3 regions of the Streptomyces sp. NPDC018964 genome follow, and region 2 is predicted to be linked to each of the others. Evidence: riboswitches for the same ligand, from Rfam matches in the RefSeq annotation. Region 2 holds a riboswitch; each other region holds the start of a gene.
What was found. Region 2 has a riboswitch for cyclic di-AMP ahead of ACH5AO_RS31825 (transglycosylase family protein). Riboswitches for the same ligand answer to the same signal wherever they lie in the genome.

Region 1 (10,109 bases), on a different contig from region 2:
GTTCGAGTCCCACAGGGCCTACGGTGCGGGCGACGGAGGGACCCCTCCGACCCGCCGCGCGGCGCTCGGACCGGCTTCGGCCGGCTCGGGCGCCGCGTCATTTCCCGGGGTGGCCGACCCGGTTCGGGTCGATGAGCTGTACGGCGACCCCGGTGAGGACCAGGCCCGCCGCGATGAGGAGGCCGTCGGGCACGACGATGCCCGCGGCGAGCATGGTCACCCCGACGGCCAGCGCGCACCAGGCGCCCGTGCGCCGGTACTCGCGGGGTCGGGCCGGACGGCCTTCGGAGAGCGAGCGGACGAAACGGGGGTCCTCGTGCTCGAGACGGGCCGCGAGGTCGACCAGACGCTCGTCGTCGGACTGGGACACGGCTCCTCCTTCCCAGGGGGCGGCCGTCCGGTGACACCACCGGCGGCCATCGCTCCGCGACGCCGGGGCGTACGAGGGTGAACCGTCGTCCTGTCGCGAACTCGGCCCGGTACAAGGGAGTTTGCCCTTGCGGCGACGTCGTCACCCGTCCGGTACGGCAGACTCCAGCGTCACCCGCCGCCACCACCCGCGGCCATCCGTCGCGGGCCCCATCCGGCCCGGGGGCCACCGCGTACGCGGGCCGCCCCGCCGGCCGTGGTCCCGGGGGAAAATGGGGATTGTCACCGATGGCGCACACGCCCGCCCGACGCACACGCTGGACAGGACGGCCCGCGCCGCGCCCCCGGTCCGCGGGCCGTCGGCTCCCCGCACGGAAGCCCACGGCGAGGAGGCGGTACGAGGTGCCCCCGCTCCGGCGGACCGTCCCGCTGAACGCCGCCGTACCCGGCGCGGCCCCGGCCGGCGCCGCGCCGATCCGCCGGCCGGACCCGGCCCGAGGGACCGCCCGGAACTCACCCGGTACGCCATTCGTGTGGGGCCGATCGGGTCCTGACCGGCAGACTGGACCTCCCGCACCCGCTCCACCCGGGAGTACGCCGATGCCGCACCCGTACGTCCTGCTGTCCGCCGCCGTCTCCCTCGACGGCCACCTGGACGACACCGGCCCCGAACGGCTGCTGCTGTCGTCCCCGGCCGACTTCGACCGGGTCGACGAGGTACGGGCGTCCGTGGACGCCATCCTGGTCGGCGCCGGCACGATCCGCGCCGACAACCCCCGGCTGCTGGTCAACTCGCCCGAGCGGCGCGCCGCCCGCCTCGCCGCCGGCCGGGCCGAGTACCCGCTCAAGGTCACCGTCAGCGGCTCGGGCGACCTGGACCCGGCGGCCCGGTTCTGGCACACCGGCGGCGAGAAGGTCCTCTACACGACCGACCGGGGCGCCGAGCGCGCCCGTGCCCTCGGTCTCGCCGCCGACGTCGTCCCGCTCGGCGCCGAGCTCGACTGGCGGCGGCTCCTCGAGCACCTGCACGCCGAGCACGGGGTGCGGCGGCTCATGGTCGAGGGCGGCGGCACGGTCCACACCCAGCTCCTCATCGAAGGGCTGGCCGACGAACTCCAGCTGGTCCTCGCCCCGCTGTTCGTCGGCGATCCGAAGGCACCCCGCCTCTTCGGCCCCGGCTCCTACCAGGGCGGCCGGCTGCGGCTGGTCGAGACCCGCCCGGTCGGCGACGTCGTCCTGACGCGCTACGAGCCCACCGCCCCCGGCACCGGCCCGCTGCCCTCCGCCGCCGACCACCACTGGCTGGCCCTCGCCTGCGAGCTGGCCGCCGCGTGCCCGCCCTCGCGGACGGCGTTCAGCGTGGGCGCGGTCGTGGTGGCCGCCGACGGTACGGAGCTGGCACGCGGCCACTCGCGGGAGGGCACCGACCCGGTGGTGCACGCGGAGGAGGCCGCGCTCGCCAAGGTCGACCCCGCGGACCCCCGGCTCGCCGGCGCCACCGTCTACTCCAGCCTGGAGCCCTGCGCCCGCCGCGCGTCCCGGCCCGCGCCCTGTGCCCGGCTGGTCCTGGACGCGGGGGTGCGGCGGGTGGTCACGGCCTGGCGCGAGCCGGACACGTTCGTGGCGGGCGCCGACGGCAGCGGCGTGCTGGCGGCCGGGGGCGCCACCGTCGTCGTCCTGCCGGAGCACGAGGACCGCGCCAAGGCGCCGAACGGGCATCTGCTCGGCCGCTGAGACCGGGCCGTCGGTAACCGGTGTGCGCCGGGTCCCGCGGATGGCGTACACTGGTTTCACCGACGCGGGGTGGAGCAGCTCGGTAGCTCGCTGGGCTCATAACCCAGAGGTCGCAGGTTCAAATCCTGTCCCCGCTACTGAAGGCCGAGGGCCGGAATCCAAGGATTCCGGCCCTCGGTGTTTTCCGTCCTTCCCCCGCTCCCCGCTCTCACTCAGCGTGAGCGTCTCGTCCCGCAGCGCATAACAACTGACGTACGGTCAGAAACCGTCCGCCGCGCGAGACGGTCTGAAGCGCGGTCAACTCGCCCGTTTTTGGGCTCCGATGACACTTAAGTCCACCCGGAAATCGTTAACGATCAAGAGGAACGGCTTGGAATCAGGCCCTTGCGTCTATTAACGTTCGATAACGCAGCGCGGTCGTCCCAGCCGTCACAGAAGTCGGCTCCGTGCGCACGCGCCGAATCCCGCGAGGGAACCGGGGAACCACCACCATGGGGTGAATCGCGTGAATACCGCCGTGGAGACACGGCTCGTATACGCGCGTAGGAGACCTTCCCGCTCCGAACCCGTCAGCTAACCCGGTAGGCGAAGACGGAAGGAAAGGAGCGCGCCCACGTGGCGTCCAACCCGCCTGCCCCCGAGGCCCCGTTCAAGCCGAGCGACACCTTCGCCTACGGCGCCGGCCGCGCCGACGAGGGCCCCTTCGAGGAGTGGAACCCCACCGCGGAGTCCGTTCGCCCCGTACGCGGTCGGCACCGCGTCTCCAAGCAGCGCGGCGGGGGACTCGCCCGCAGCTCCACCGTCCTGGGCGTCGGGGTCATCGCGGCCGTCGGCGCCGGCGGCATGGCCAGCGCCCAGACCGGCAAGCCGCCGGTCTCGATCTCCATGCCCGACCTCCCCAGCGTGGGTTCCCTCATCTCCGACGAGGAAACCCCCGAGGGATCGGCCACCCCCCTCAGCACCCTCGGCATGACCGCCGCCGACACCGAGCAGGGTGCCGCCGACGCCGGTGAGGCGCTGCGCACCCGGATCATGGCGCAGGTCGAGCAGCAGCAGGCCCAGGCCGAGAGCAAGGCCGAGGCGGAGGCCGTCGCCGCCGCCGAGAAGGCGGCCGCCGAGGCCGCCGCCAAGGCGGAGAAGGAAGCCGAGGCCAAGGCCGAGGCCGCCAAGAAGAAGGCGGAGGAAGAGGCCGAGAAGAAGGCCGAGGCCGAGCGCCTCGCCAAGCTGGCCAAGCAGTACGCGCTGCCGACCTCCTCGTACACCATCTCCTCGACCTTCGGTCAGGCCGGCGCCTACTGGTCCTCCGGCCACCACACCGGCCTCGACTTCGCCGCCCCCACGGGCACGCTGCTCAAGGCCGTCCACACCGGCACGATCACCTCCGCCGGCTACGACGGCTCCTACGGCTACAAGACCGTGCTCACGCTCGACGACGGCACTGAGATCTGGTACGCCCACCAGTCCTCCATCAACGTCAGCGTCGGCCAGAAGGTCAACACCGGCGACGTGATCGGCCGCGTCGGCGCCACCGGCAACGTCACCGGCGCCCACCTCCACATGGAGGTCCACCCCGACGGCTCCGCCTCGGGCATCGACCCGCTGGCCTGGCTGCAGAGCAAGGGCCTCACCGTCTGAGCGAGCGGACCCTCACCTCCTGAACCCCGGCAGCCCCGACGACGCATCCCCCCGGCGTCAGGGCCGGTGGGCGTTCGGGTCGTACGTGCCGTACGGGTACCCGTACGGCGGCCGCCCCTGCGGTGGATGCCCGTAACCGCCGTACCAGCCGTACCCGCCGTACCCCGCCCACGGTGCCGCGACGACCGGAACCCGGGGCGCGGTCGCGCGGGCCGCGTGCTCCAGGGCCGGCCGGGCCACCGCCCGCCGGTGCCACAGCTCCAGCAACAGCTCGCGTTCCCGGGTGACGAAGTCCGGCCCCGCCCGCCCGAGCCGCCCCCGGTGCCGCAGGAACGCCAGCGACGTCGCGTACGCCTCGTACGCGGCGACCGACCGCGCCGCCGCCCTCCCGCCGCAGCGGCGCGCGTACCGCAGGGCGACGCGCCGCGCCCGCATCGAGCCCAGCGCGAACGGCTCCGCCGCGTCGAGCCACCCGGCGGCCACGTACGCGGGCAGCTCCTCCCGCACGGTCCGCAGCTCCCGCTGCCGCGTCCACACCACCAGCCAGGTCAGCAGCCCGAACACCGGCACCATGAACGCCGCGTACACCGCGAGGAATCCGTACTGGCCGAGCGTCGAGGAACCGTTCCACAGGGCGTGCACGCCCATCGCGAGGAGCAGCCCGCCGAGCGGCAGCAGCACGCGCCGGACCCGCTGCCGGTCCGCGGACAGCGCGGCGAAGCCGAAGCCGATCCCGGTGAGCACGGTGAACAGGGGGTGCGCGAACGGCGACATCACGATGCGGACGAAGAAGGTCGCCGCGGTGACCGAGGCGATGCCGCTGTCGCCGGTGAGCCGGTCGGTTCCGAAGGCGGTGCCGAGGTAGAGGATGTTCTCGGTGAACGCGAAGCCGGTGGCGGTGACCCCGGCTATCACCACGCCGTCGAGGATCCCGGTGAAGTCGCGTCTGCGGAACAGGAACACCAGCAGGACGGCCGCGGCCTTCGCGGACTCCTCCACCACGGGCGCTATGACGGTCGAGCCCAGGGTGTCGGCGCCGGTCGGGTCCGCGGTCGCCGTCGCTATCCACCGGGTGGCGAAGCTGTTCGCGACGATCGCCATCAGCGCCGCCGCGCAGGCACCCCAGGCGAAGGAGAACAGCAGGTTCCGCCAGGGTCCCGGCTCGACCCGGTCCAGCCACCGGAAGGCGGCGACGAGCAGCGGCACGGGCAGCACGGCGAGGCCGATCCCGACCAGGAACCCCCGCGTCCCGGTCTGCTCGCGCACCAGCGCCAGGATGACCAGCCCGGACAGCGCGAGCAGCGTGATCAGCGCGCCGTACCGCACCCAGGGCCGCTGCCACCAGTGCGCGTGCCGCGTCGCTTTGCCGGGGGCGGCGCCGGGAGGTGTCGGGTACGGGGGACTGATGGCCACGGGTTCGACCCTCACGAGGCGGGGCTGTGTCAGGCTCGGTCCGCCGCCTGCTCGTCCTGTGGTACGCGGCGGAAGAGCACGTCGTTCACGACATGACCCTTCTCCAGTCCCTGTGCCTCGAAACGGGTGAGCGGCCGGAAGGCCGGACGCGGCGCGAAACCGCCGTCCGGCCGCGTGTTCTCGAAGCCGGGGTGCGCGGTGAGCACCTCGAGCATCTGCTCCGCGTACGGCTCCCAGTCGGTGGCGCAGTGCAGCACCGCGCCCGGCGCGAGGCGGCTCGCGGCGAGGTCGAGGAACTCCGGCTGGATCAGCCGCCGCTTGTGGTGCCGCTTCTTCGGCCAGGGGTCGGGGAAGTAGACGCGCAGCCCGCCGAGGGAGCCGGGGGCGAGCATCTCGCGCAGCAGGATGATCGCGTCACCGTTGCCGACGCGTACGTTGGTCAGCCCCGACCGGTCGGCGAGGTTGAGCAGATTGCCCTGGCCGGGGGTGTGGACGTCCACGGCGAGGATGTTGGTGGCCGGGTCGGCGGCGGCCATCCGCGCGGTCGCCTCGCCCATGCCGAAGCCGATCTCCAGGACGACGGGGCGGTCGTTGCCGAAGAACTCCGCGAGGTCGAGCCGCCGGCCGCCGTCGATGTCGAAGCCCCAGGCGGGCCACAGCCGCCGCAGGGCGTCCGCCTGCCCGGCGGTCACCCGGCTGCGCCGCGGCTGGAAGCTCCGGATCCGCCGCTCGAAGTGCGATCCGGCGGGATCGGCCTTCGGCCCGTCCGGGAACCGGGGCTCCCCCTTGGCCCGGGCAGGGCGGATCGGTGCACCGGGGGCGTGCGCCGGGTGCGGGGCTTCGGAAACGTTCACGGAGTCAGACACAGTGCTGTCGATTTTACGGGGGTCCGGGAAACGGCCGCCGTGCCCTCAGCGTCCCGCCTCCTCCAGTGCCGTCAGGGCCCGCCGCGCGACCTCGCGGCCGATCGGCAGGGACGCCGTCGCCGCCGGTGAGGGGGCGTTCAGCACGTGGACCGCGCGGGCGGTCTCCTGGATCAGGAAGTCGTCGGCCAGGGTGCCGTCCCGCAGCACCGCCTGGGCCCGCACCCCGGCCGCCGCCGGCACCAGGTCGTCCTCCCGCACGGCGGGCAGGAGGCGGCGCACGGCGCGGGTGAAGGCCTCCTTGGACAGCGAGCGGTGCAGCTCGCCGGTGCCGTACCGCCAGTGACGGCGGGCCAGGTGCCAGGAGCCCGGCCAGGACAGGGTCGCCCCCAGCTCGCGCGGACGCACCGTGCGCCAGTCGTAGCCCTCGCGGGCCAGCGCCGGTACCGCGTTGGGACCGACGTGGACGCCGCCGTCGACGCCCCGGGTGAGGTGGACGCCGAGGAAGGGGAACGCCGGGTCGGGCACCGGGTAGACCAGGCCGCGCACCAGCTCCGGCCGGGCCAGCTCGTAGTACTCGCCGCGGAACGGCACGATGCGGGCGCCGGGCTCGTCGCCGGTGCGGCGGGCGATCTCGTCGCAGTGCAGGCCCGCGCAGTTCACCAGCACCCGGCCGCGTACGACGTCGTCGCCGTCCGTCAGGACGGCGACTCCCCGGTCGGGGCGGCGGTCGACGCGTATCACCCGGGCTCCGTAACGGATCTCCGCACCCGCCTCCCGCGCGCCTCGGGCGAGCTCGCGGGTGACCGCGGTGAAGTCGCAGACGCCGGTGGTGCCGACGTGGATGGCGGCCAGCCCGTCGACCTCCGGCTCGTACTCCGCGATCTGCGCGCCGCACAGCTCGCGGACCGCTATGCCGTTCTCCCGGCCGCGCTGAACCAGGGCGTGCAGCCGGGGCAGCTCCTCGCGGGCCGTGGCGACGATCAGCTTGCCCGTCACGGCGTGCGGGATGTCGTGCTTCGCGCAGAACTCGACCATCTCCGCGGCGCCCGACACCGCGTACCGGGCCTTCAGCGAGCCGGGGCGGTAGTAGACGCCGCTGTGGATGACGCCGCTGTTGCGGCCCGTCTGGTGCCGGGCGGGGCCGGGCTCCTTCTCCAGGACCGTGACCCGTGTGCCCGGCGCCGCGCGCGTGAGCGCGTACGCCGTCGACAGGCCGACGATCCCGCCGCCGATCACCAGCACGTCGCAGTCGTACGACCGCCCGGTCGTCACCCGCACCACCTCCCGCGTCCGATAGTGCACTGCGCCACTGACAACGCCTTCAAACCCGGGAGGCGCCCCGGAATGCGATTCGGGCCGGACCGCGGGGCGTGGTGCGGGGTGGGGCAGGCCGTGGTGCGGGCGGGGTCAGGCCGTCGTCATCAGCAGTGGGCGGGCGCGTTCGCGCAGTTCGGCCACGCGGGGTTCGTCGCCGTAGGGCTCCAGACGGTGCAGGAGGTCCTTGACGTACTCGGTGGTGCGGGCGGACGAGATGCGGCCCGCGACCTCCACCGCGCGGACGCCCTGCTCGCAGGCCGCGTCCAGGTTGCCCGACTCCAGTTCGGCGACCGCCGAGACGACGAGCCGCAGTCCGTGCGAGCGCACGAACTCCTCCGTCGGGCTGGACAGCGCCTGTTCGGTGAAGCGGCGGACCTGGCGGGGCGCCTTCAGGTCGCGGTAGCACTCGGCGGCGTCGGCGGCGAAACGGTCGTAGGAGTAGAAGCCGAGCCAGCTCGGGTCGCTGTCGCCGGGGCGGGAGCGCTCCAGCCAGCTCTCCGCGGACTTCAGCGCGGCCCCGGCCGCCTGGGCGTCCCCCGCGCGGGCGTGCGCGCGTGCCTCGACGAGGCGGAAGAAGCTCAGGGTGCGGGCGGTGGCCAGGCCCCGGTTGCGCTCCAGCGCGGCCTGGGCGAGGTCGACGCCCTCGTCGCCGAAGCCGCGGTAGGTCGCCTGCAGGGACATCGAGGCGAGCACGTAGCCGCCCAGGGGGACGTCGGCCGCCGCGCGGGCCAGGCGCAGGGCCTGGATGTAGTAGCGCTGGGCGGCCTCCTGCTGGCCGGTGTCGAAGGCCATCCAGCCCGCCAGGCGGGTGAGTTCGGCCGCCGCGCCGAAGAGGGAGCGGCCGACGTCGTCGGAGTAGGAGCCGAGCAGCAGCGGGGCCGCCTCGACCCGCAGGCATTCGGGGACCATCGACGAACGCCAGTCCCCTCCGCCGTACTTGGAGTCCCAGCGCCGGGCGTCCTCGGCGGCCTCCCGCAGTTTGCGCACATCGCTGTGGCCGACTTTGGCCGGTGCGCCGGAGCCGTCGGCGGGGTTCGCCTCACGTGCCACCGAGCTGTCGGCCGGGGTTATCAGCCAGCGCGAGGCGGGCGTCGCGTACGCGCTCACCGCGAACGATCCGGCGAGCGACTGCCAGATGCCGCCGGAGCCGGCTCTGCGGCCGGCGAGGTCCAGCCGGTACAGCTCCGTGGCGGAGCGCACCGCCTGTCCGACGTCACGGGGGAAGGCCAGGCCCACCTCGGGCGCGGGGTCCGCGTCCGCCAGGCCGATCTCGTGGAGCGGCACGGGCCGGCCCAGCTTCTGACCGATGGCGGCGGCGATCAGGTGCGGAGCCGCACCCTGCGGCACCATGCCCTTCGACACCCAGCGCGCCACCGACGTCTTGTCGTAGCGAAGCGTCAGTCCCCGCTGGGCGCCGAGGTCGTTGACGCGTCGCGCGAGGCCTGCGTTGGAGATTCCCGCGAGGGCGAGGACGGCGCCGAGCTTTTCGTTCGGCCCGCGTTGCTCCCTGGACATGAGCCACCCCTCGACACAGACGGCTGCCGCGCTGGCATAACCACGCGGCATTCGTAAACCCAGCGTAGTTCGCCGCATCCCAAGCGTTAAGGGGCATTCTTCCGGATGGCGGGATTGTGGTCCGTACTGAAGTGCGGGTCCGATACGCGCAGTTGCGGCGCGCTCCCGGTGTGTGGCCGTGCGCCTGTGCGTGCGCTCTTCTCCGGCCATCGCGGGAGCGGTTCCATGGGTGGTGCGTGGGTCGGCCCGCTGTACTGGATCCAGTGGGCTGGGGGACACCGCCGCCTTCATCCCCGCGGGCGGTGGAACGGTCCGGGGGGCGTGCTCCGCCTCCCGGGCCGCGCGACCGTCCAGCGGTGCGCAGAGCCTGTACGGAGCGTGTTCGAGACGGATCTCACCGCTTCGATTTGGCCGAAAATCAACCTCGCCCTTTCGGGTGCATCACCACTTCTATCCTGGTAGTTGACGGCGCGTCGGGGGTGAGGGGGCGCGTTGCGGGGGCGCATTCACGTCGTGGTGGCGGCGTCGGCCGCGCGGCGCCGATGCGGTGACTCCTCCGGGGCGGGCGCCTGTTCGAGGCGGGGCGAGTGTCTCCGCCGGGGCGCGTTCGACGGAGCGCATACGGCTCCGGCACCCCTCCTGTGCGCCTCCTTCATGGCAGCATGGGGAACCGGTTCGTACGGTGCACTGGTTGTCCACAGCTCGTGGAGGCGGCGATGCGGTGGTTGGTGGGGTGGAGCAGCACCGCCGCGGGAGCCGTGGGTTTCGGCCCCACCGGCTCCGCCGGCGCCACCGGAGTGGACGGCGAGACCGTGCACCCCGTGGGATCCCAGCTGCTGTGGGGTGACCCCGACCCGCTCTGGGCGGTCGGCGACTGGCGCCCCGACGAGGTACGGGTGGTCAAGGCCGACGAGCAGACCCGGATCGCCGTCCTCGGCACGTGCGGGGCCTCCGACGAACAACTGCGCGTTGCGCTGTTCGCCGCGCGGGGCGGCGCGCTGCGGCACCTGACCGCCTGGCCGGGGAGCTACACGGCGGTGGTGAAGGTGGGGCGCCGGGTCACGGTGTGCGGCGACCTCGCCGGGGCCCGGCCGGTCTTCCACACCCCGTGGGCGGGCGGTACGGCGTACGCGACCGCCGCGCTGCCGCTCGCCGACCTCATCGAGGCCAACCTCGACTTCGGACACCTCGCCGCGCTGCTCGCCGCCCCCGACGTGCCGGCCGCGCTCCACGACTCCACCCCGTACGACGGCGTGAAGC
Region 2 (10,109 bases):
CCGGATCGACCAGGTCCGCGCCGAGCTGGACGAACTCAGCGACTACCTGCGCCGCCAGGACGGGCAGCAGGGCAACCACGAAGGCGGAAGGTGAGCGTGACGACGGGACGTGTCGTCGCCGGCCGCTACGAACTGTCCACGCTCATCGGACAGGGCGGCATGGGACAGGTCTGGACGGCCTACGACAAACGGCTGGACCGGCGCGTGGCGGTGAAACTGCTGCGCCCGGACAAGGTGGCCGGACACGAGGCCGACGAACTGCGCCGCCGCTTCGTGCGCGAGTGCCGGGTCACCGCCCAGGTCGACCACCCCGGCCTGGTCACCGTGCACGACGCGGGCAGCGAGGGCGAGGAGCTGTTCCTCGTCATGCAGTACGTCGACGGCGCCGACCTCGGCGACCACCTCGCCGAACACGACCCGTACCCGTGGCAGTGGACGGTCGCGGTGGCCGCGCAGCTGTGCGCCGTGCTGAGCGCCGTGCACGCCGTGCCGATCGTCCACCGCGACCTCAAGCCGCGCAACGTGATGGTGAAGCAGGACGGCACCGTCACCGTGCTCGACCTCGGCGTCGCCTCCGTCATGGACAGCGACACCACCCGGCTGACGCACACCGGTTCGCCCATCGGCTCACCCGCCTACATGGCGCCCGAGCAGGCGATGGGCGGCGCGGTCGGCCCGTACACGGACCTGTACGCGCTCGGAGTGCTGATGCACGAGCTGCTCAGCGGCGACGTGCCGTTCGCGGGCTCCACGGCGCTCGGGGTGCTGCACCGGCACCTGTACGAGCCGCCGGTGCCCGTGCGCCGGATCCGCCCGGAGGTCCCCGAGGCCCTGGAGACCCTGGTGCTGCGGCTGCTCGCCAAGGACCCGCAGCACCGCCCGGACTCCGCGCAGGAGGTCTACGAGGACCTGGCGCGGCTGCTGCCCGCGCGGGGCATGCCCACCGGCGCGCCCCTGGACCCCACCCGCCCCTTCCTGCGCCCGCACGCCCCCTGGCCGGACCGCGCCCGCACCCCCGCCCCCCAGCCGGCCCCCGCCGCGCCGCCCGCGCCCGTGGCGGAGAAGGCCGACGTCGCCGCCGCCGTGGACGAGGTGAAGCGGCTGCTCGGCGAGGGCCGCATCACCCAGGCCGTCGACATCCTCGGCTCGATCCTGCCCGTCGCCGCCGAGCAGCACGGCGAGCACTCCCCGGTCGTGCGCACCCTGCGCAAGCAGTACGCGGCCACGCTCCTGGACGACGGCCAGTACCGGCGCGCCCTGCCCGAACTGCGCCGCCTCGCCGACGAACGCGCCGCCGAGGCCGGCCAGGCCGACCCGCAGTCCCTGCGCCACCGCTACGAGGCCGCCCAGTGCCTGGAGCAGCTCGGCGAACCCGCGGCGGCGCTCGCCGAGTACCGGGCGCTACTGGCGTACTACGAGAACCAGTACGTGGCGGCCGGCGATCCGCAGCTCGCCCACGACGTCCGCCGCCGCATCGGCCATCTGTTGCTGGCCCTGGGCGACCGGGCCGCCGCGCACGACACGCTGGTGCGGCTGCTGCACGACGTGGAGCGCGTGCAGGGACCGGGGCACCCGCTGGCCGCCGACATCCGGCGGACGCTGCAGTGGCTGGGACAGGTGCGCGGATAGCGGGCCGCTGCGCCGTACGGGGCGGACGCCGGTGCCGGAAGTCGCCGTGAATCGTTGGTCGAATGGGTTGGCCAGAGCTTGGCCGATGCCTACCATCGATCACCGCAAGACTTTGTGCACCGCCGCACAAGCTCTCCTCAGGAGGTCTCCTTGCACCGCCGCCGTCGCACCGCGCTCCTCCTCACCGCCGCGATCGCCGCAGCGGCGCCCCTGCTCACCGCCTGCGGCAACGACGCGCACCCCGGTGCGGCAGCCGTCGTCGGCGGCGAGCGGATCACCGTGTCGCAGCTGGAGAACAGGGTCGGCGAGGTCCGCGCGGCCCAGCGGGCGGCCGTACCGGACGACGCCCAGTACCAGCAGGCCATCGCCCGCACCGGCAGCCTCACCCGCGACACCCTGCACGGCATGGTCCTGGACCGGGTGCTGGAGCGCGCCGCGCGGGACGCCGGCGTGACGGTCACGGACCGCGAGGTCCAGCGGATGCGGTCCGGTCTGGAGCAGCAGGCCGGCGGCGCGAAGGCGCTGGAGGCGGCCTGGCTGCAGCAGTACGGCGTTCCGCCGCGGCGCCTCGACGCCAACCTCCGCCTCCAGGTGCAGGCCCAGAAGCTCGCCCAGCGGCTCGGCACCGACCCGGGCCGGCCCGAGTTCTGGCAGGCGCTGTCGAAGGCGAGCGAGGAACTCGACGTCGACCTCAACCCGCGTTATGGCAGCTGGGACGTCGAGAAGAGCAGCCGGGTCGACGCGAAGACGCCGTGGGTACGGGACGTCACGGCGACCGGGATGCCGCAGACCCTCTGACCCGCGCCCCTGGACGACTCGGGGGCTGCCGACGGGGTGAAACACGCCCCCTGGGAAACCCGTCGAGGACGTGGACATCCGGGGACATGCCGGCCACGGCTCGACCCGATGGCCGTCGACTGCTCGGAGGAGGCGGGACGACCTTGCCGTCGGGGACGGGTGCGCAGCCTGTCAGGGAAGCCGCTCGCCGCATCGTGGATCTCGTGCTCACCGAGGACGACGGCTACCTCGACAGCCTCCCCGAAGAGGTGGAGGTCTCCATCGTCACACCGTCGACCGAGGTGGCGGGGATGCTGGACGAGCCCGTCGGCGACAAGGAGTTCCGGGCCGGCGTCCGGCTTCTGCTGGAAGTGGGCGCGGACGTCTCCTCCGCCATGCCGAGCGAGTTGCGCGACCTGTTCCGGGAACTACGCCTCGCCGTGCGCGGTGTGGTGGTGCGCTGACGGAGAGGCGGATCGTGAACGGGACGACCGGATCACCGAAAGCACGGGCGGGAAGGGCATGAGGGGAGCGTGGGGTATCAGCGGGTGAACCGGTTCGGGTTCGCGGAGTACGACGACATGGCCGGCATCGTGCGGGAGGCGGACCTGCCGGCCGTGGCGGAGGTGCTCCGCCGGATCGTGGACCTGGTGCTCGCCGAGGACGAGTCCGGCCTTGCCGAGGAGATGTCGTCACAAGCCGAGGCCGACTTCGTCGTGCCGCTCGGCATGGCCGCCGGCATGCTCGAGGACGGCGGGTACTCGGACACGGAACTGGTGTCGGCGGCCTGCACCGTGCGGTTCACCGCGGAGCGGCACATGGACGAGTTCCCCGAGGAGCTGACCGCCCTTCTGCTGCGGCTCCCGCGCTGAGCCGCAGGGGGCCGATCGGGCCGATCCCCGCGGTCGTGGCCGCCCTGGTGACCGCGTGCACGGTGCGCGGCCTTTCGCGCGCGGTCCCTCACCCCGCGAGGACCGCGCCCACGCGGACGCCGTCGGCGCGATCACCCCGCGGCGGTCTCAGCCGGACTGCTCGGGGGAGGGACCGGCCGCGCCTCCGAACCGTAGAAGCGGCCCCGGTCGCACAAGGCGTCGATCTCGGCGTTGTCCTCCTCGCTCAGTTGTGCGTCCAGCGCGGCGCTGATGACGTGCCGGGCGCGTGCCAGTCGCCGAGCGACGTCCCAGTCGGCGACGAACCGGCCGACGGCGTACTCGTCGGTGGTTCCGGACGCCTGGCGGGATCCGAGCCGGTCGAGGGAGACGACGAACTCGTTCAGGTCCCGCAGCACGGCGACGGCCTCGCCGAGGGGGATGCGGATCTCCCGGGAGGACATGTCCATCAGCTGATTCGACTCCGGATCCGGTGGGGGACAGGGACAGGGACGGACAGCCGGGCGGTGGTCGCGGGGAACCGCCGGGCGCCCGCCGGCCCGCCTTCCGCAAGGCCCCGCCGGAGACGTCGAGGAAACCCGTCGTCGGCCTCGGCCCGCGCCACGGCACCGGGCACGTCGAGAAGGGTAGCCGCGCCGACGCGAGGCCGCCGTGGGTACGGGAGGTGGCGGCGGGAGCGCCCCGGACGACGTGACGGCACCACCGTGAGGCGCCGCCCCCTGTGGACAACTCCTGGGGCGTCCGGCGCCGTGCGTTACGTTCGGGGGGTGAACGCCACGAGTCCCGAAACCGCCGCCGGCCGGGCCCCCGACCCCGGCCGCGTCGTCCTGCTCACCACCAGCCACCGCGTCGCCCCCGGCCTGCTGTCCTGGCCGGCCTGGCAGACGCTGCACGCCGCCGACCGCGTGCTGTGCGCGGACGGCGCGCACCCGCAGCTGCCGTACCTGCGTGAGGCGGGGATACGGGTCGACGAGTCGGCTCCCACCGCCGAGGAACTGGTCGCCGCCTGCGCGGGCGGGCGCACGGTGGTCGTCGTGGCGACCGGCGAAGGGGAGCCCGCCCTCACCGACGGACTGGCACGGCTGGCCGGCTCCGGTCGCGTCGCCATGCCCGAACTGGAACTGCTGCCCGCCTCCTACGACCTGCCCGGCGCCCGCCTGCTCGACCTCGTCCAGGTCATGGACCAGATCCGCGCCGAGTGCCCGTGGTCGTCCCGGCGGACCCACAAGGGCCTGGCGAAGTACGCCATCGAGGAGGCGTACGAACTCGTCGAGGCCATCGAGGACGGTGACCGGGAGGACCTGCGCGAGGAACTGGGCGACGTCCTGCTCCAGGTCGTCTTCCACGCCCGGATCGCCGAGGAGGACCCCGACGCCCCGTTCTCCATCGACGACGTGGCCGGGACGATCGTCACCAAGCTCATCCACCGCCACCCGCACGTCTTCGGGGACGAGACCGCGACCACCCCCGAGGAGGTCAAGGCCCACTGGCTGCGCACCAAGGCGGTGGAGAAGCAGCGCACCTCCGTCACCGAGGGAGTCCCGCTCGGCCAGCCCGGCCTGGCCCTCGCCGCCAAGCTGGCCTCCCGGGTGCGCACGGCCGGCCTGGACGTCCCGCTGCCCCGCGTCGAGGGCCCCGGCTACGAACTGCTGGCGCTGGCGGTGCGCGCCGAGGCGGAAGGCGTGGACCCGGAGGCGGCCCTGCGCGCGGCGGCACGGGCCTACCGGGACGCGATCCGGGAGGCGGAGACGCGGACGCGGCCGTGAAGGAAGGACGGATACGGTCGGGGGGTGACCGAGCAAGCCGAGCCCCGCCGCACCCCCTCCGCCACCGCCCCTGCCGCCCCTGCCGCCCCCGAACTGTTCACCTGGGAGTTCGCGAGCGACCCGTACCCCGCCTACGCCTGGCTGCGCGAGCACGCCCCCGTGCACCGCACCCGGCTGCCCAGCGGGGTGGAGGCCTGGCTGGTCACCCGGTACGCCGACGCCAAGCAGATCCTCGCCGACAACCGGCTGTCCAAGAACCCCGCGCACCACGACGAGCCCGCGCACGCCAGGGGCAGGACCGGTATTCCCGGGGAGCGCCAGGCGGAGCTGATGACGCATCTGCTGAACATCGACCCGCCGGACCACACCCGGCTGCGCCGGCTGGTCAGCAAGGCGTTCACCCCGCGCCGGGTCGCCGAGTTCGCGCCCCGCGTGCAGGAGCTCACCGACGGGCTCATCGACCGGTTCGCGGACCGCGGCTCCGCCGACCTCATCCACGAGTTCGCCTTCCCCCTCCCCATCTACACCATCTGTGACCTGCTCGGCGTCCCGCGCGAGGACCAGGACGACTTCCGGGACTGGGCGGGCATGATGATCCGCCACGGCGGAGGGCCGCGCGGCGGGGTCGCCCGGTCCGTGAAGAAGATGCGCGGCTACCTCGCCGAGCTGATCCACCGCAAGCGCGAGGCGCTCCCCGCCGAACCCGCCCCCGGCGAGGACCTCATCTCCGGCCTCATCCGCGCCTCCGACCACGGTGAGCACCTCACCGAGAACGAGGCCGCCGCCATGGCGTTCATCCTGCTGTTCGCCGGTTTCGAGACCACCGTCAACCTCATCGGCAACGGCACCTACGCCCTGCTCACCCACCCCGGACAGCGCGACCGCCTGCAGCGGGCCCTCGCCGCCGGGGAGCACGGGCTGCTGGAGACCGGCGTCGAGGAACTCCTGCGGTACGACGGCCCCGTGGAACTCGCCACCTGGCGGTTCGCCACCGAGCCGGTCGCCATCGGCGGACAGCGCATCGCGGCCGGCGACCCCGTCCTCGTCGTGCTCGCCGCCGCGGACCGGGACCCGGAGCGGTTCGCCGACCCGGACGTGCTCGACCTCGGCCGGCGCGACAACCAGCACCTGGGGTACGGCCACGGCATCCACTACTGCCTGGGCGCTCCGCTGGCCCGTCTGGAGGGCCGGACCGCGCTCGCCACCCTGCTGACGCGTCTGCCGGACCTGCGGCTCGCGGTGGAACCGGCCGAACTCCGCTGGCGGGGCGGGCTCATCATGCGCGGACTGCGCACGCTCCCGGTGGAGTTCACCCCTCCGCGGAAGTGACGGACCGGGCCGCCGTCCGCCGTGCCCCCGGGCGGGCCAGCGCAAACATGACACGCCCTCAACTCTGTGATCTTCACGTGATCTGCGCGGCATGAACTTGTGACAAGTGATCGTCTGCGGATACGTTCACCCATCAAGTGCGGCACATCGAGTTCCACTCGCCGCGCCGGTCATTGCTGTCTCGCGAAAGGTTTCCGCATGCTCTCCGGAAACGGTCGGCACCGTCGTCCCCGTCAGGCTCCGGCTCTCCTCGTCGCGGCCGGAGTGACCGGCTCCGCCATCGCGATCCCGCTCCTCGGGGCCGGCAGCGCCAGCGCGGCCGACGGTGCGACCTGGGACCGGGTCGCCGAATGCGAGAGCGGCGGCTCGTGGAGCCAGAACACCGGCAACGGCTACTACGGCGGCCTGCAGTTGACCCAGGACGACTGGGAGAGCTACGGCGGCCTGGACTACGCGACCAGCCCCGACCAGGCCAGCCGCGGCCAGCAGATAGCCGTGGCCGAGAGAATCCTCGCCGACCAGGGGGTCGGCGCGTGGCGCACCTGCGGACTGACGGCGGGTCTCGACCAGGACTCGGCGTCGGCCGACATCGACACGGGTGTGGCGGAGAACCCGGCCTCGGACGCGTCCGGCTCTTCCGGTTCCTCCGCCTCGTCCGGATCATCGGACTCCGGTGATTCGTCCGCTTCGTCCTCCCCGTCGGCCACGTCCGGCCCGTCGACCGGCGCCGAGGGGGCGGAGGACGGCGAGGGTGCCGCCGGCGAATCGGCCAAGTCCGGCAAGTCGAGCGGCTCGGGCGCGGATTCGGACACCGGCTCCGACGGTGGATCCGGCACCTCCCCCTCCGCCTCGGTCACTCCCAAGAGTGACGAGTCGGACAAGTCCGGGCAGACCACCGGCTCTTCCGAAGTCACCGACACCGAAGGCACCGGCGCCGGCCGCCACCGCGGCGTCACCGCCGAGGAGGGTGAGGCGGAGGGCCGTACGTCGGAATCGTCCGGCCGGCATGCCTCGCGCGGCACCGACGCCTCCCGCGATGCCGCCGACGGTTCGTACACCGTGCGCACCGGCGACAGTCTCTCGTCCATCGCCGACTCCCTTGAGCTGGGCGGTGGATGGCGGTCGCTCTACGCCGAGAACAAGCAGGTCGTCGGCGCCGACCCGGACCTCATCATGCCGGGCCAGGAGCTCGAGGTCGGGGTCGAACCGGACGAGAAGTGATGCGCGAAGGGGCGTCGGTCCGGCGGCAGTTGACGTCATGTTTCGCGGTGAATGTCCGGTTTAAAGGCTGTGAGAGATAGGTCTCAGAAGCCCTGATCGTCTTTGAAATTCCGCGGACCGCGTGTCTACGGTCGTGACCGCTCGCCACCGCGGGCCCCGGCTGCCGCCACGCCGAATCCTGCCAGTGGCAGCACGGGAACAGTCGTCGCGTCATGCGCCGCAGGCAGGAGCGGGGGAACCAAGGTAAGCGCCCCTTCCGGTGGTTGACACCGGATCGGGCTTGGGGTGGAGCCGCGTCCCGCGAGGGGCGTGGCCGGGCAACTCAACCGGCCCGAACCCGACAGCTCACCTCGTAGGCGTCGGTGAGGGGATCCACCATGCTGTTTTCCGGCAAGGGCAAGCACCGCCGTCCGTCCAAGGCCACCCGCGCGATCGCCGTCGCCGGTGTCACCTCCGCCGCCGTCGCCGCCCCGCTGATGGCGGCCGGCAGCGCCTCCGCCGCCACCGCCTCCGAGTGGGACGCCGTCGCCCAGTGCGAGTCCGGCGGCAACTGGTCCATCAACACCGGCAACGGTTACTACGGCGGTCTGCAGTTCTCCGCCTCCACCTGGGCCGCGTACGGCGGCACGCAGTACGCCTCCACCGCCGACCGGGCCAGCAAGGCCCAGCAGATCGAGATCGCCGAGAAGGTCCTCGCGGGCCAGGGCAAGGGCGCCTGGCCGGTCTGCGGCACGGGCCTGTCCAACGCCTCCTACGCCGGCTCCTCCTCGAACGACTCCTCGCAGGGCCAGGACACCGGTTCCACCGGGACCCGTGAGGCCGAGCGGAAGGCCTCCCGCTCCGCCGAGCGCCCGGCCGCCGAGCAGAAGACCGAGCAGCGGGCCGAGAAGAAGGCCGAGCCGAAGGCCGAGGAGAAGACCGTCACCACCCCGACCGGCCAGAAGGTCGAGAAGGGCGACGGCGAGTACAAGGTCGTCAAGGGCGACACCCTCAGCTCCATCGCCGCCGAGCACGACGTCGAGGGCGGCTGGGCCGAGCTGTTCGAGCTGAACGACGACATCGTCGACGACGCCGACCTCATCTACCCGGGCCAGCAGCTGCACCTGAAGTGAGCGGCTGCCCCACTGCTCCCCGCCCCGGTGCGTCTTCCCCCGTACGCGCCGGGGCGGGGTTTTTGTGACCGGGTTTCCGGAAACGGCTTTGTTCCGTTCGGAAACAATTTACTCTCGGTTCTGTCCATGGGACGGGCGGCCGGATGGCCGATCGCCCGGAGCCGGTTAGGCTCGGACTCGCAAGACCCTCCGGGGTCCTGCCCACCCGCGTCACATCCAAGAAGGAGATGCTCGTGCCGTCCATCGACGTCGTCGTAGCCCGGGAAATCCTGGACTCCCGAGGCAACCCCACGGTCGAGGTCGAGGTCGGCCTCGACGACGGCAGCACGGGTCGTGCCGCCGTCCCGTCCGGCGCCTCCACCGGCGCCTTCGAGGCCATCGAACTCCGTGACGGCGATGCAGGCCGTTACCTGGGCAAGGGCGTCGAGAAGGCCGTCCTGGCCGTCATCGAGCAGATCGGCCCGGAGCTCGTCGGCTACGACGCCACCGAGCAGCGCCTGATCGACCAGGCGATGTTCGACCTGGACGCCACCGACAACAAGGGCTCGCTGGGCGCCAACGCCATCCTCGGCGTCTCGCTCGCCGTCGCCCACGCCGCCTCCGAGGCCAGCGACCTGCCGCTCTTCCGCTACCTGGGCGGCCCCAACGCGCACCTGCTGCCGGTGCCGATGATGAACATCCTGAACGGCGGCTCGCACGCCGACTCCAACGTGGACATCCAGGAGTTCATGATCGCCCCGATCGGCGCGGAGTCCTTCTCCGAGGCCCTGCGCTGGGGCGCCGAGGTCTACCACACCCTGAAGAAGGTCCTGAAGGGCAAGGGCCTGGCCACCGGCCTCGGCGACGAGGGCGGCTTCGCCCCGAACCTCGGCTCCAACCGCGAGGCCCTCGACCTCATCCTCGAGGCGATCAAGGAGGCCGGCTACACCCCCGGCGAGCAGATCGCCCTCGCGCTCGACGTGGCCGCCTCCGAGTTCTACAAGGACGGCGTCTACACCTTCGAGGGCAAGGAGCGCTCGGCGGCCGAGATGACCGAGTACTACGCGGAGCTCGTCGACGCGTACCCGCTCGTCTCCATCGAGGACCCGCTGTTCGAGGACGACTGGGAGGGCTGGAAGACCATCACCGCCAAGCTCGGTGACAAGGTCCAGCTCGTCGGCGACGACCTGTTCGTCACCAACCCCGAGCGCCTCGCCCGCGGCATCGAGGAGGGCGCCGCCAACGCCCTGCTGGTCAAGGTCAACCAGATCGGCTCGCTGACCGAGACCCTGGACGCCGTCGAGCTGGCCCAGCGCAACGGCTTCAAGTGCATGATGTCCCACCGCTCCGGCGAGACCGAGGACGTCACCATCGCCGACCTGGCCGTCGCCACCAACTGCGGCCAG
Region 3 (10,109 bases), on a different contig from region 2:
CGTGGTGGCGATCACCGCCGCCATGCTGCGCCCGGTCGGCCTCGGCGCCTTCGCCGAACGGTTCCCGGACCGGGTGTGGGACGTCGGCATCGCCGAGCAGCACGCGGCCGTCTCCGCGGCGGGCCTGGCGACCGGCGGCCTGCACCCGGTCGTCGCCGTCTACGCCACCTTCCTCAACCGCGCCTTCGACCAGCTGCTGATGGACGTGGCGCTGCACCGCTGCGGGGTGACCTTCGTGCTGGACCGGGCCGGTGTCACCGGCGTCGACGGGCCCTCGCACAACGGCATGTGGGACATGTCCGTCCTCCAGGTCGTCCCCGGCCTGCGCATCGCCGCGCCCCGCGACGCCGGCCAGCTCCGCGCCCAGCTGCGCGAGGCGGTCGCCGTCGACGACGCGCCCACCCTGCTCAGGTTCCCCAAGGAGTCCGTGGGCCCGGAGATCCCCGCGCTGGACCGCGTCGGCGGCATGGACGTGCTCCACCGGGCGGACGCCCCCGAGGTGCTCCTGGTGGCCGTGGGAGTGATGGCGCCGGTCTGTCTCCAGGCCGCCGAACTGCTCGAAGCGCGGGGAACAGGATGCACCGTGGTCGACCCCCGCTGGGTCAAGCCCGTGGACCCGGCCCTGCCCCGACTGGCCGCAGGACACCGCATGGTGGCCGTTGTCGAGGACAACAGCCGTGCGGCCGGGGTCGGTTCGGCGGTCGCGCTGGCGCTGGGCGACGCCGGGGTCGACGTGCCCGTGCGGCGGTTCGGGATCCCGGAGCAGTTCCTCGCCCACGCCAAACGCGCTGAGGTGCTCGCCGACATCGGCCTCACCCCGGTCGAGATCGCCGGCCGGATCAGCGCGGGCCTCGCCGTCGGCGAAGAGCCCGGGAAACAGTCACCTGACCCACGGGAGCCCCAGGCATGACCACCGCGGAGTCGTCGCAGACCGGGGGGTTCGACCTCGGCGCGTTGCTGGCCGAGCGCGGAGCCGAGCGCTACGAGCTGCACACCCGGTACCTCAACCACCAGCTCCCGCGCATGCTGCACACCATCGGCTTCGACAAGGTCTACGAGCGCGCCGAGGGCGCCCACTTCTGGGACGCCGACGGCAACGACCACCTGGACATGCTCGCCGGGTTCGGGGTGATGGGCCTGGGCCGCCACCACCCCGTGGTCCGCAAGGCGCTGCACGACGTCCTGGACGCCTCCCTCGCCGACCTCACCCGCTTCGACTGCCAGCCGCTGCCCGGCCTGCTGGCCGAGAAGCTGCTCGCGTACAGCCCCCACCTGGACCGGGTGTTCTTCGGCAACAGCGGCACGGAGGCGGTCGAGACCGCCCTGAAGTTCGCCCGGTACGCGACCGGCAGGCCGCGCGTGCTGTACTGCGAGCACGCCTTCCACGGCCTGACCACCGGCTCGCTCTCCGTCAACGGCGAGATCGGCTTCCGGGACGGCTTCGCCCCGCTGCTGCCCGACACGGCCGTCCCCCTCGGCGACCTCGGCGCGCTGGAGCGGGAGCTGCGCGAGGGGGACGTGGCCGCCCTGATCGTGGAGCCGATCCAGGGCAAGGGCGTCCACGAGGCGCCGCCCGGCTATCTGCGGGCCGCGCAGGAGCTGCTGCACCGGCACAAGGCGCTGCTGATCGCCGACGAGGTGCAGACCGGACTGGGCCGGACCGGCGACTTCTACGCCCACCAGCACGAGGCGGGGGTCGAGCCGGACCTGGTGTGCGTGGCCAAGGCGCTCTCCGGCGGCTACGTACCGGTGGGCGCCACCCTCGGCAAGGACTGGATCTTCAAGAAGGTCTACTCGTCGATGGACCGGGTGCTGGTCCACTCGGCCAGCTTCGGGGCCAACGCCCAGGCCATGGCGGCGGGCCTCGCGGTGCTGTCGGTCATGGAGGACGAGCGGATCGTCGCGAACGTCCGGCGCACCGGCGAGCTGCTGCGGACCCGGCTGGCCGCACTGACCGACAAGTACGAGCTGCTCGCCGACGTCCGCGGCCGGGGCCTGATGATCGGCATCGAGTTCGGCCGGCCCCGGTCGCTGAAGCTGCGCTCGCGCTGGGCCGTGCTCCAGGCCGCCCGCAAGGGACTCTTCGCGCAGATGGTGGTCGTGCCGCTGCTGCGGCGGCACCACATCCTCACCCAGGTCTCCGGCGACCATCTGGAGGTGATCAAACTGATCCCGCCGCTGGTCATCGACGAGCGGGACGTGCACCGGTTCGTGGACGCCTTCACCGCGGTGATGGACGACGCGCACGACGGCGGCCTGATGTGGGAGTTCGGCAGGACGCTGGTGAAACAGGCCGTCGCCGACCGCTGAGACCCGCGCCGCGCCAGGATTTGCCCCTCAGGCAAGAAAATTGCCCACGGGGCAAATCCGGTGCTCAATGGAGGCATGAGCTCCTTCGAGGCCGGGCCGCCGGCCGAACCGGCCGACGCGCTCTGTGCGGTCGCGCCGCAGCTGCGTGCCCTGCGGCGACGGGCCTCCCTCACCCTGGAGGCCGCCGCCCGTGACGCGGGTCTGTCGCCCGCGCACCTCTCCCGGCTGGAGACCGGACAGCGCCAGCCCTCGCTGCCGATGCTGCTCTCCCTCGCCCGCACCTACGGTACGACGGTCTCCGAGCTGCTCGGCGAGTCGGGCACCGACCGGGACGCCGTGGTGCGCGCCGCCGACATGGAGTCCACGGCGGCGGGCGGCTGGACGTACTGGCAGGCCGGCGCCGCCGGGCGCGGCATGCAGGCCCTGCGGGTCCGTGTGCCGCACGGCTCCCAGGGCGACATCGTGCGCGTCCACCCCGGCGAGGAATGGCTGTACGTCCTCAAGGGGCGGCTGCGGCTGCGCCTCGGGGACACCCTGCACCGGCTCGCCCCGGGCGACAGCGCGCACTTCGACTCGCTGACCCCGCACCGCATCGCCGCCGCCGACCCCGACGGGGTCGAGCTGCTGTTCGTCCATACCCTGCTGCAGAGTCCCACGGCCGCGCTGTGCCTGGGCCCGATCCACGGAGAAGCGACATGACCGGCAAAGACATGGAAGAGAAGTTCCCCCGGGCCCTGTGGGTGCGGCTGTTCATCTACATCGTGGTGGGACACCTCTTCGCAGCCTTCATCTACTTCCTCTTCGAGATCGCTCCGAAGAAGTAGGCGCCCGCCCGGGCCCGCCTCAGTCGAGCAGGCGCTCGCGCAGCCGCTCCCGGGCCTCGGGCGTGAGCCCGAGCGCCTGCTCCAGGTACGGCTCCACACCGCCCCAGGTCTCCTCGATGGTCTCGAAGGCCGCCGACAGGTACTCCTCGCGCGCGTCGAACAGCGGGCTGAGCAGCTCCATGACCTCGGGGGAGTAGGCCGAGGCGGAGCTGCCGCTGCGCTGCACCTTGTAGCGGCGGTGCTTGGCGTTGGACTTGAGGTAGTCCTCGAGGATCGCGTCGCGCTCGACACCCAGCGCGAGCAGCGTCACCGCCACCGACAGCCCCGCGCGGTCCTTGCCCGCCGCGCAGTGCATCAGCACGGGGACGCTGTCCTCGGCGAGCGAGCGCAGCACCCGGGAGTGCTCGGCGGTGCGCTCCTTGATGATCAGCCGGTAGGAGCTGATCATCCGGTCCGCGCCCTTGCCGTCCGCGAGGATCGAGCGCAGCTGTTCCAGATCGCCGTCGCGGACCATCTTCCAGAACTCGGCGCCGTCGGCCGGGTCGCTGAGCGGCAGGTTCACGTTGCGCACGCCCGGCAGGGCGACGTCCGGCCCCTCCAGCCTCTGGTCGGCCGCGTTGCGGAAGTCGAAGACCGTGTGCAGCCCGAGCGAGGAGAGGAAGGCGGCGTCCTCGGCGGTCGCGTGGGCGAGATGGCCGCTGCGGAAGAGCACTCCGTACCGCACCCGTCGGCCGTCGACGGTCGGTAGTCCGCCCACGTCGCGGAAGTTGCGTACTCCGGTCAGCTCGGGTTCGGTCGACGGGATCTGCTGCGTCACGAAGGACTCCTCCCACTCGGCGCCGCCGACGGCGCTCGCCGACGGGCACCACTTGACGATACGACATGCCTGCCTGGGGCAATGAGTTCTCCACAGGCATTGCCCGGACGCCCCCGTGCCCCCGATGATGTTGGTGTCTGATCGCACTTGTTCGAGTCTGTTGGAGGTTCGGTGGCGCAGGTCTCCCGAGACGGTCGTACGTGGCTCCTGTCGGGGCCGGCCAGCGGCTACGCGCTCCATGTCACGGACCGCGACGAACTGGTGCACCTGCACTGGGGCCCGAGGATCGCGCTCGCCGACGCGGAGGCCCTCGCCGCGCGCCCGCTGCCGGACGACTGGCCGTTCGAGTCCCGCCTGGACGGACGCGAGGAGTACCCGGTCGAGGGCGGCCCCCGCTTCGCGAGGCCCGCCCTGTCCGTACGCACCGCCGACGGACGGCGCGGCACCGAATGGGCCTTCGACGGCCACGAGACGGACGACGGCGAGACCGGCGACGGCGAACTCCGCCTCCGCTTCCGCGACGGCGGGCTGACCGTGACCCTGCACTACCGGATGCGTGACGACGTGGTCGAACGCTGGGTGACCCTGCACAACCGGGGACCCGCGGTCGAACTCCTGCGCGCCGACTCCGCGACCTGGACCCTGCCCGAGCGCGAGCACTGGCGGCTCTCCCAGCTCCACGGCCGCTGGGCCGCCGAGTCCCGGCTGACCCGCGCCCCGCTCACCTACGGCGAGAAGGTCATCGGCAGCCGCCGCGGCCACACCGGGCACCAGCACCTGCCCTGGGTCGCGCTCGACACCGACGCGACCGAGGAACGCGGCGAGGTCTACGGCTGCGCCCTCGGCTGGTCCGGGTCCTGGCGCGTCTCGGTCGCCCAACTTCCCGACGCGCGCGTGCAGATCACCGGAGGCGCGGGACACGACGACTCCGGCCTGCTGATGCTGGACACGGGGGAGACGTACGTCACGCCGGTCTTCGCCGGTCTGTGGAGCGACGGCGGCTTCGGCGGCGCCAGCCGCGCCTGGCACGCCTACCAGCGGACGTACGTCGTCCCGGACGCGGACCGGGACCGGCCCGTGCTGTTCAACTCCTGGGAGGCCACCGGGTTCGACATCTCGGAGGAGCGGCAGCGGGGGCTCGCGGAGCGGGCCGCCGCGATGGGCGTCGAACTGTTCGTGGTCGACGACGGCTGGTTCGGGGCGCGGACGAGCGACCGGGCCGGGCTCGGCGACTGGACGCCCAACCCCGACCGCTTCCCCGGCGGCCTGAAACCCCTCGCCGACCATGTGCACGGGCTCGGGATGCAGTTCGGCATCTGGGTCGAGCCGGAGATGGTCAACCCCGACAGCGACCTGTACCGCGCGCACCCCGACTGGGTGCAGTTCCAGCCGGGCCGCCGGCGCACGGAGTACCGCAACCAGCTCGTGCTCAACCTCGCGCGCGACGACGTGCGGGAGTACCTCTGGGAGCGGCTCGACGCACTGCTCTCCAGCGCTCCCGTCGACTACGTGAAGTGGGACTTCAACCGCTCCTCCACCGACGCCGGATGGCCGGACGACCCGTACCCGCAGCGGCTGTGGACCGACCATGTGCGCGGCCTGTACGCGCTGCTGGACCGGCTGCGGGCGGCCCATCCGGGCGTGGCCTTCGAGTCCTGCTCGGGCGGCGGCGGCCGGATCGACCTGGGGGTCCTCTCCCGTACCGACCAGGTGTGGACCTCGGACAACACCGACCCGCTCGACCGGCTCGCGATCCAGCACGGCTTCAGCCAGATCCACCCGGCCCGGGTGATGGCCGCCTGGGTCACCGACAGTCCGAACGCGATGCTCAACGGGCGGGTCAGCTCGCTGCGCTTCCGGTTCGTCAGCGCCATGGCCGGGGTGCTCGGCGTCGGCGGCGACCTCGCGCGGTGGACCGGGGAGGAGCTCGCCGAGGCGCGGGAGTGGGTCGCGCTCTACAAGGAGATCCGGCCCGTCGTCCAGCGCGGTGACCTGTACCGGCTGCGCCCTCCGGAGGGCGGGCTGAGCGCGGTGCAGTACGTCCTCGGCGACGAGACCGTCGTCCTCGCCTGCCTCCAGGCGCAGCACCACGGAGAGCCCGTCCCGGCCCTCCGGCTGCGCGGCCTCGACCCGGAGGCGTCGTACGAATGCCGCGAAACCGGCGAAACGTACCGAGGTGCCCTCCTGCTGCATCACGGGCTGCGCACCGGTCTGCGAGGAGATCTGGACGCCTCGGTGGTGCGGCTGCGGCGCCTGTGATCCGACGATTAGGGCGTTCTGTCCGATTAGGGTGGTTCGACATAACGTGCCCCGAAAGGAAGGGAGATGGGGAAGGGGTGCGTGAGCAGCGTCATATCCGTGACGATGCGTTGTCGCCATGCTCACGTAATTCCGTGGAACGACAAGGGAATTCACGGGGGAAAAGGAATCCCGGCTGACGCTCGGTGACGTCAATTCCCCTTTTGGATCACGGAAAAGCGCGTGCGCGGTGAACCTCGCGCTTGTCCCCTCGCGTCCGGGTCGCTTACGTTCGCCACCGATCCGGACGGACGCCCAATCCTGCCGCCGCCCGGAGCCCGTAACCACACCCACCCGTGCACGGCAGGAGCGGGGGACCCACAGGTACCACTGCCTGTTCCGGTTCCCGGAACGGCTCGGGGTGAAGCCGCGCGACAACGCGGCCGGGCATCTCCAGCCCGAACCCGACAGCTCACCTCGCAGGCGCCGGAGAGGAATTCGACATGCCCGCGAAGGGTAAGCACCGCCGTACCAAGACCCAGCGCCTCACCCGCTCCATCGCCGTCGCCGGAACCGGCGGCGCCGCACTCGCCCTGCCGCTTCTCGGCGCCACCGGCGCGCACGCCGCCACGCCGCAGACCGCCCCCGAAAAGGCCGTCCAGTCCCTTTCCGTCGCCGGCCAGAAGACCGTCGCCGAAAAGGGCGACGAGGCCCGCACGTACACCGTGAAGGCCGGCGACTACCTCGCCAAGATCGCCGAGACGGAGCACGTCGACGGTGGCTGGAAGCAGCTCTACACGGACAACCGTCAGGCCATCGGCGACGACCCGGCGCTCATCCACCCCGGTCTGAAGCTCTCGGTCGACGGTGGAGCCGCCGCGAGCACGCCGCAGGAGCCGTCCTCCGCCGAGGCCCCGCAGGCCCCGGAGCAGAAGGCCGAGCAGCCCGCCGAGCAGCCGGTGGAACAGCCCGCCGAGCAGCCCTCCTCGGAGACCTCCACCCAGACCACGGACGCCGACCAGGCCGCGAGCACCTCCGGTTACAGCTCCCCGGTGCCCGGCGCCGGGCTCGGCACCGCCTACAAGGTGGCCGGCAGCATGTGGTCCAGCGGCTACCACACCGGCGTCGACTTCGCCGTCCCGACCGGCACCTCCCTGAAGGCCGTCGGCGCGGGCACCGTCGTCTCCTCGGGCTGGGCCGGCGCGTACGGCAACCAGGTCGTCATCAAGCTCGACGACGGCCACTACGCCCAGTACGCCCACCTGTCCTCGCTCTCCGTCTCGGCCGGCCAGACCGTGACCGGCGGCCAGCAGGTCGGCCTCTCCGGCGCGACCGGCAACGTGACCGGCCCCCACCTGCACTTCGAGATCCGCACCACCCCGGACTACGGCTCGGACGTGGACCCGATCGCCTACCTCCGCTCCAAGGGCGTCTCCATCGGCTGACCCCCCGCGGCGACCTTCCTGACACGCGCGCCGAAGGCCGGACCCCGATCCCCGGGTCCGGCCTTCGGCGTATTCCTGAATTGGCCAACATTTTGAGAGTGGCTTATCTCACCGCCCGTCAACCCTTCCTTACGGTCGCGTAGGTCACATTCGAAGGTGAATCATGAGTGGTTGTGGCAGACGATTCGAAGAGTGACAGCAGAGCAGTGATCGGGTCGTACGTGGCGGTGGGGGACAGCTTCACCGAGGGCGTCGGCGACCCCGGCCCCGACGGGGCGTTCGTCGGCTGGGCCGACCGGTTCGCCGTGCTCCTCGCGGACCTGAGGCCCGAGGGCGACTTCGCGTACACCAACCTCGCCGTACGCGGAAAACTCCTGGACCAGATCGTGGCGGACCAGCTTCCGAGGGCGGTCGAACTCGCCCCCGACCTGGTCTCGTTCTGCGCGGGCGGCAACGACATCCTCCGCCCCGGCAGCGACCCGGACGAGGTGGCCGAGCGGTTCGAGCGGGCGATCGCCGCGCTCACGGCCGTATCCGGGACAGTGATGGTGACGACCGGGTTCGACACCCGCGGCGTCCCCCTGCTGAAGCATCTGCGCGGCAAGATCGCGACGTACAACATGCACGTACGGGCCGTCGCCGACCGCTACGGCTGTCCCGTGCTCGACCTGTGGTCCCTCAGGAGCGTCCAGGACCGCAGGGCCTGGGACGCCGACCGGCTGCACCTGTCGCCGGAGGGACACACCCGCGTCGCGCTCCGCGCCGGGCAGACCCTCGGCCTGGACGTCCCCGCCGACCCGGAACAGCCCTGGCCGCCCCTGCCGCCCCGCGGCACCCTCGAGATCCGGCGGGACGACGTCCACTGGGCCCGCGAGTACCTGGTGCCGTGGATCGGCCGCCGACTGCGCGGGGAGTCCTCCGGCGACCACGTGATCGCCAAGGGGACGCTGTCGCCGGACGACATCAAGGTACGGATCGCCGCGGTGGCGTGAGCGCCCGCGCGGTAGCGTAGTGATCATGGGGGACTGGGGTCTGCGGCAGGCGACCGCGACGGACGTCGAGGCGGTGGCGGAACTGCGCGCCGTGGTGCTGCGGGCCGATCTGGAACGGCTCGGGCGCTACGACGCACAGCGGGTGCGGCAGCGGCTGCGCGACGGGTTCGACCCGGCCCACACCTGGGTGATCGAGACGGGTGGCACCTTCGCCGGCTGTGTGGCGCTGCGCCCCGCCGGGGACTCCCACTGGCTGGAGCACTTCTATCTGGCCCCGCACCTCCAGGGCGCCGGCATCGGCTCGGGCGTGCTGCGCGAACTGCTGCGGCGGTCCGACCGCGACGCCGCCGTCGTACGGCTGAACGTACTGCGGGGCAGCCCGGCCCGCCGCCTCTACGCACGGCACGGGTTCACCGTGGAGACGGAGGACCCGGTGGACGTGTTCATGGTGCGGCGGCCGCCCCGCCCCTTCGATCCGCCCCGGTCGTACCCGGCACCGCACAGCCGGTCCGGCCGCCCATAATGGAATGTCTGACCGACTCCACCTGGAGGTACCGTGGCCGGTTCCCCATCCCACAGCTCCGGGCTGCGCGCCCTGCGGCCCGAGGCCTTCGGCGCGGACCCCAGTGGCGAACGCATGGCACGCATCCGCAGATCCCCGCACTTCAAGAACGGCGTGTTCCAGAACCCCGGCGGCACCGCCCGGATCCGCCCGTCGGGGTCGACGCGGGACCTGGCGAAGCTCTACCTCGACAAGGACTCCCGGTCCCGCCGCGCCCCGAAGGGCACCATCCCGGTGCACCCCACCACCCTGGCCGACATCTCCCGCCCGCCGGCCACCGGACTGCGCCTGACCTGGATGGGCCACTCCAGCGTGCTCGCGGAGATCGACGGGCACCGGGTCCTGTTCGACCCCGTGTGGGGTGAGCGCTGCTCGCCGTTCCCCTTCGCCGGGCCCAAGCGGCTGCACCCCGTCCCGCTGCCGCTGGCCGCGCTCGGCCCGGTCGACGTCGTCGTGATCTCCCACGACCACTACGACCACCTGGACCTGCCCACGATCAAGGCGCTGGCCGGCACGGACACCCTGTTCGCCGTGCCCCTCGGCGTCGGCGCGCACCTGGAGCGCTGGGGCGTGTCCGCCGGACGGCTGCGCGAGCTGGACTGGCACGAGGCGACGAAGGTCGGCGGGCTCACCCTCACCGCCACCCCGGCCCGCCACTTCTGCGGCCGGGGCCTGCGCAACACCCAGCACACCCTGTGGGCCTCCTGGGTGGCGGCGGGCGAGCGGCACCGGATCTACCACAGTGGCGACACCGGCTACTTCGAGGGCTTCAGGGACATCGGCGCCGAGCACGGCCCGTTCGACGCCACGATGATCCAGGTCGGCGCGTACTCGGACTTCTGGCCCGACATCCACATGACGCCCGAGGAAGGCGTCCGGGCCCATCTCGACCTCCAGGGCGGCGACGCGGCCGGCGTGCTG

Region 1: it holds a riboswitch for cyclic di-AMP, as region 2 does, so the genes downstream of both, ACH5AO_RS22515 (M23 family metallopeptidase) here and ACH5AO_RS31825 (transglycosylase family protein) in region 2, are expected to answer to the same signal.
Region 3: it holds a riboswitch for cyclic di-AMP, as region 2 does, so the genes downstream of both, ACH5AO_RS06290 (peptidoglycan DD-metalloendopeptidase family protein) here and ACH5AO_RS31825 (transglycosylase family protein) in region 2, are expected to answer to the same signal.

The regions. Positions count from the first base shown of each region.
Region 1 covers NZ_JBIRYZ010000013.1:9,362-19,470, reverse strand. Annotated here, with positions in the region: tRNA gene ACH5AO_RS22535 (tRNA-Lys) at 1-21, shown strand, start outside; gene ACH5AO_RS22530 (DUF3040 domain-containing protein) at 98-370, opposite strand; gene ACH5AO_RS22525 (dihydrofolate reductase family protein) at 970-2,103, shown strand; tRNA gene ACH5AO_RS22520 (tRNA-Met) at 2,167-2,240, shown strand; cyclic di-AMP (ydaO/yuaA leader) riboswitch at 2,549-2,706, shown strand; gene ACH5AO_RS22515 (M23 family metallopeptidase) at 2,719-3,738, shown strand; gene ACH5AO_RS22510 (PrsW family intramembrane metalloprotease) at 3,796-5,151, opposite strand; gene trmB (tRNA (guanosine(46)-N7)-methyltransferase TrmB) at 5,181-6,017, opposite strand; gene lhgO (L-2-hydroxyglutarate oxidase) at 6,063-7,319, opposite strand; gene ACH5AO_RS22495 (MFS transporter) at 7,425-8,849, opposite strand; gene ACH5AO_RS22490 (asparagine synthase-related protein) at 9,566-10,109, shown strand, end outside.
Region 2 covers NZ_JBIRYZ010000027.1:56,995-67,103, forward strand. Annotated here, with positions in the region: gene ACH5AO_RS31780 (hypothetical protein) at 1-94, shown strand, start outside; gene ACH5AO_RS31785 (protein kinase) at 133-1,629, shown strand; gene ACH5AO_RS31790 (SurA N-terminal domain-containing protein) at 1,780-2,427, shown strand; gene ACH5AO_RS31795 (hypothetical protein) at 2,631-2,870, shown strand; gene ACH5AO_RS31800 (hypothetical protein) at 2,940-3,278, shown strand; gene ACH5AO_RS31805 (hypothetical protein) at 3,410-3,745, opposite strand; gene ACH5AO_RS31810 (nucleoside triphosphate pyrophosphohydrolase) at 4,064-5,062, shown strand; gene ACH5AO_RS31815 (cytochrome P450) at 5,087-6,391, shown strand; gene ACH5AO_RS31820 (transglycosylase family protein) at 6,590-7,612, shown strand; cyclic di-AMP (ydaO/yuaA leader) riboswitch at 7,818-7,986, shown strand; gene ACH5AO_RS31825 (transglycosylase family protein) at 7,990-8,724, shown strand; gene eno (phosphopyruvate hydratase) at 8,958-10,109, shown strand, end outside.
Region 3 covers NZ_JBIRYZ010000003.1:184,671-194,779, reverse strand. Annotated here, with positions in the region: gene dxs (1-deoxy-D-xylulose-5-phosphate synthase) at 1-910, shown strand, start outside; gene ACH5AO_RS06315 (aspartate aminotransferase family protein) at 907-2,310, shown strand; gene ACH5AO_RS06310 (helix-turn-helix domain-containing protein) at 2,386-3,009, shown strand; gene ACH5AO_RS06305 (DUF6126 family protein) at 3,006-3,134, shown strand; gene ACH5AO_RS06300 (tyrosine-protein phosphatase) at 3,154-3,951, opposite strand; gene ACH5AO_RS06295 (alpha-galactosidase) at 4,123-6,210, shown strand; cyclic di-AMP (ydaO/yuaA leader) riboswitch at 6,531-6,688, shown strand; gene ACH5AO_RS06290 (peptidoglycan DD-metalloendopeptidase family protein) at 6,693-7,634, shown strand; gene ACH5AO_RS06285 (SGNH/GDSL hydrolase family protein) at 7,841-8,626, shown strand; gene ACH5AO_RS06280 (GNAT family N-acetyltransferase) at 8,652-9,149, shown strand; gene ACH5AO_RS06275 (MBL fold metallo-hydrolase) at 9,183-10,109, shown strand, end outside.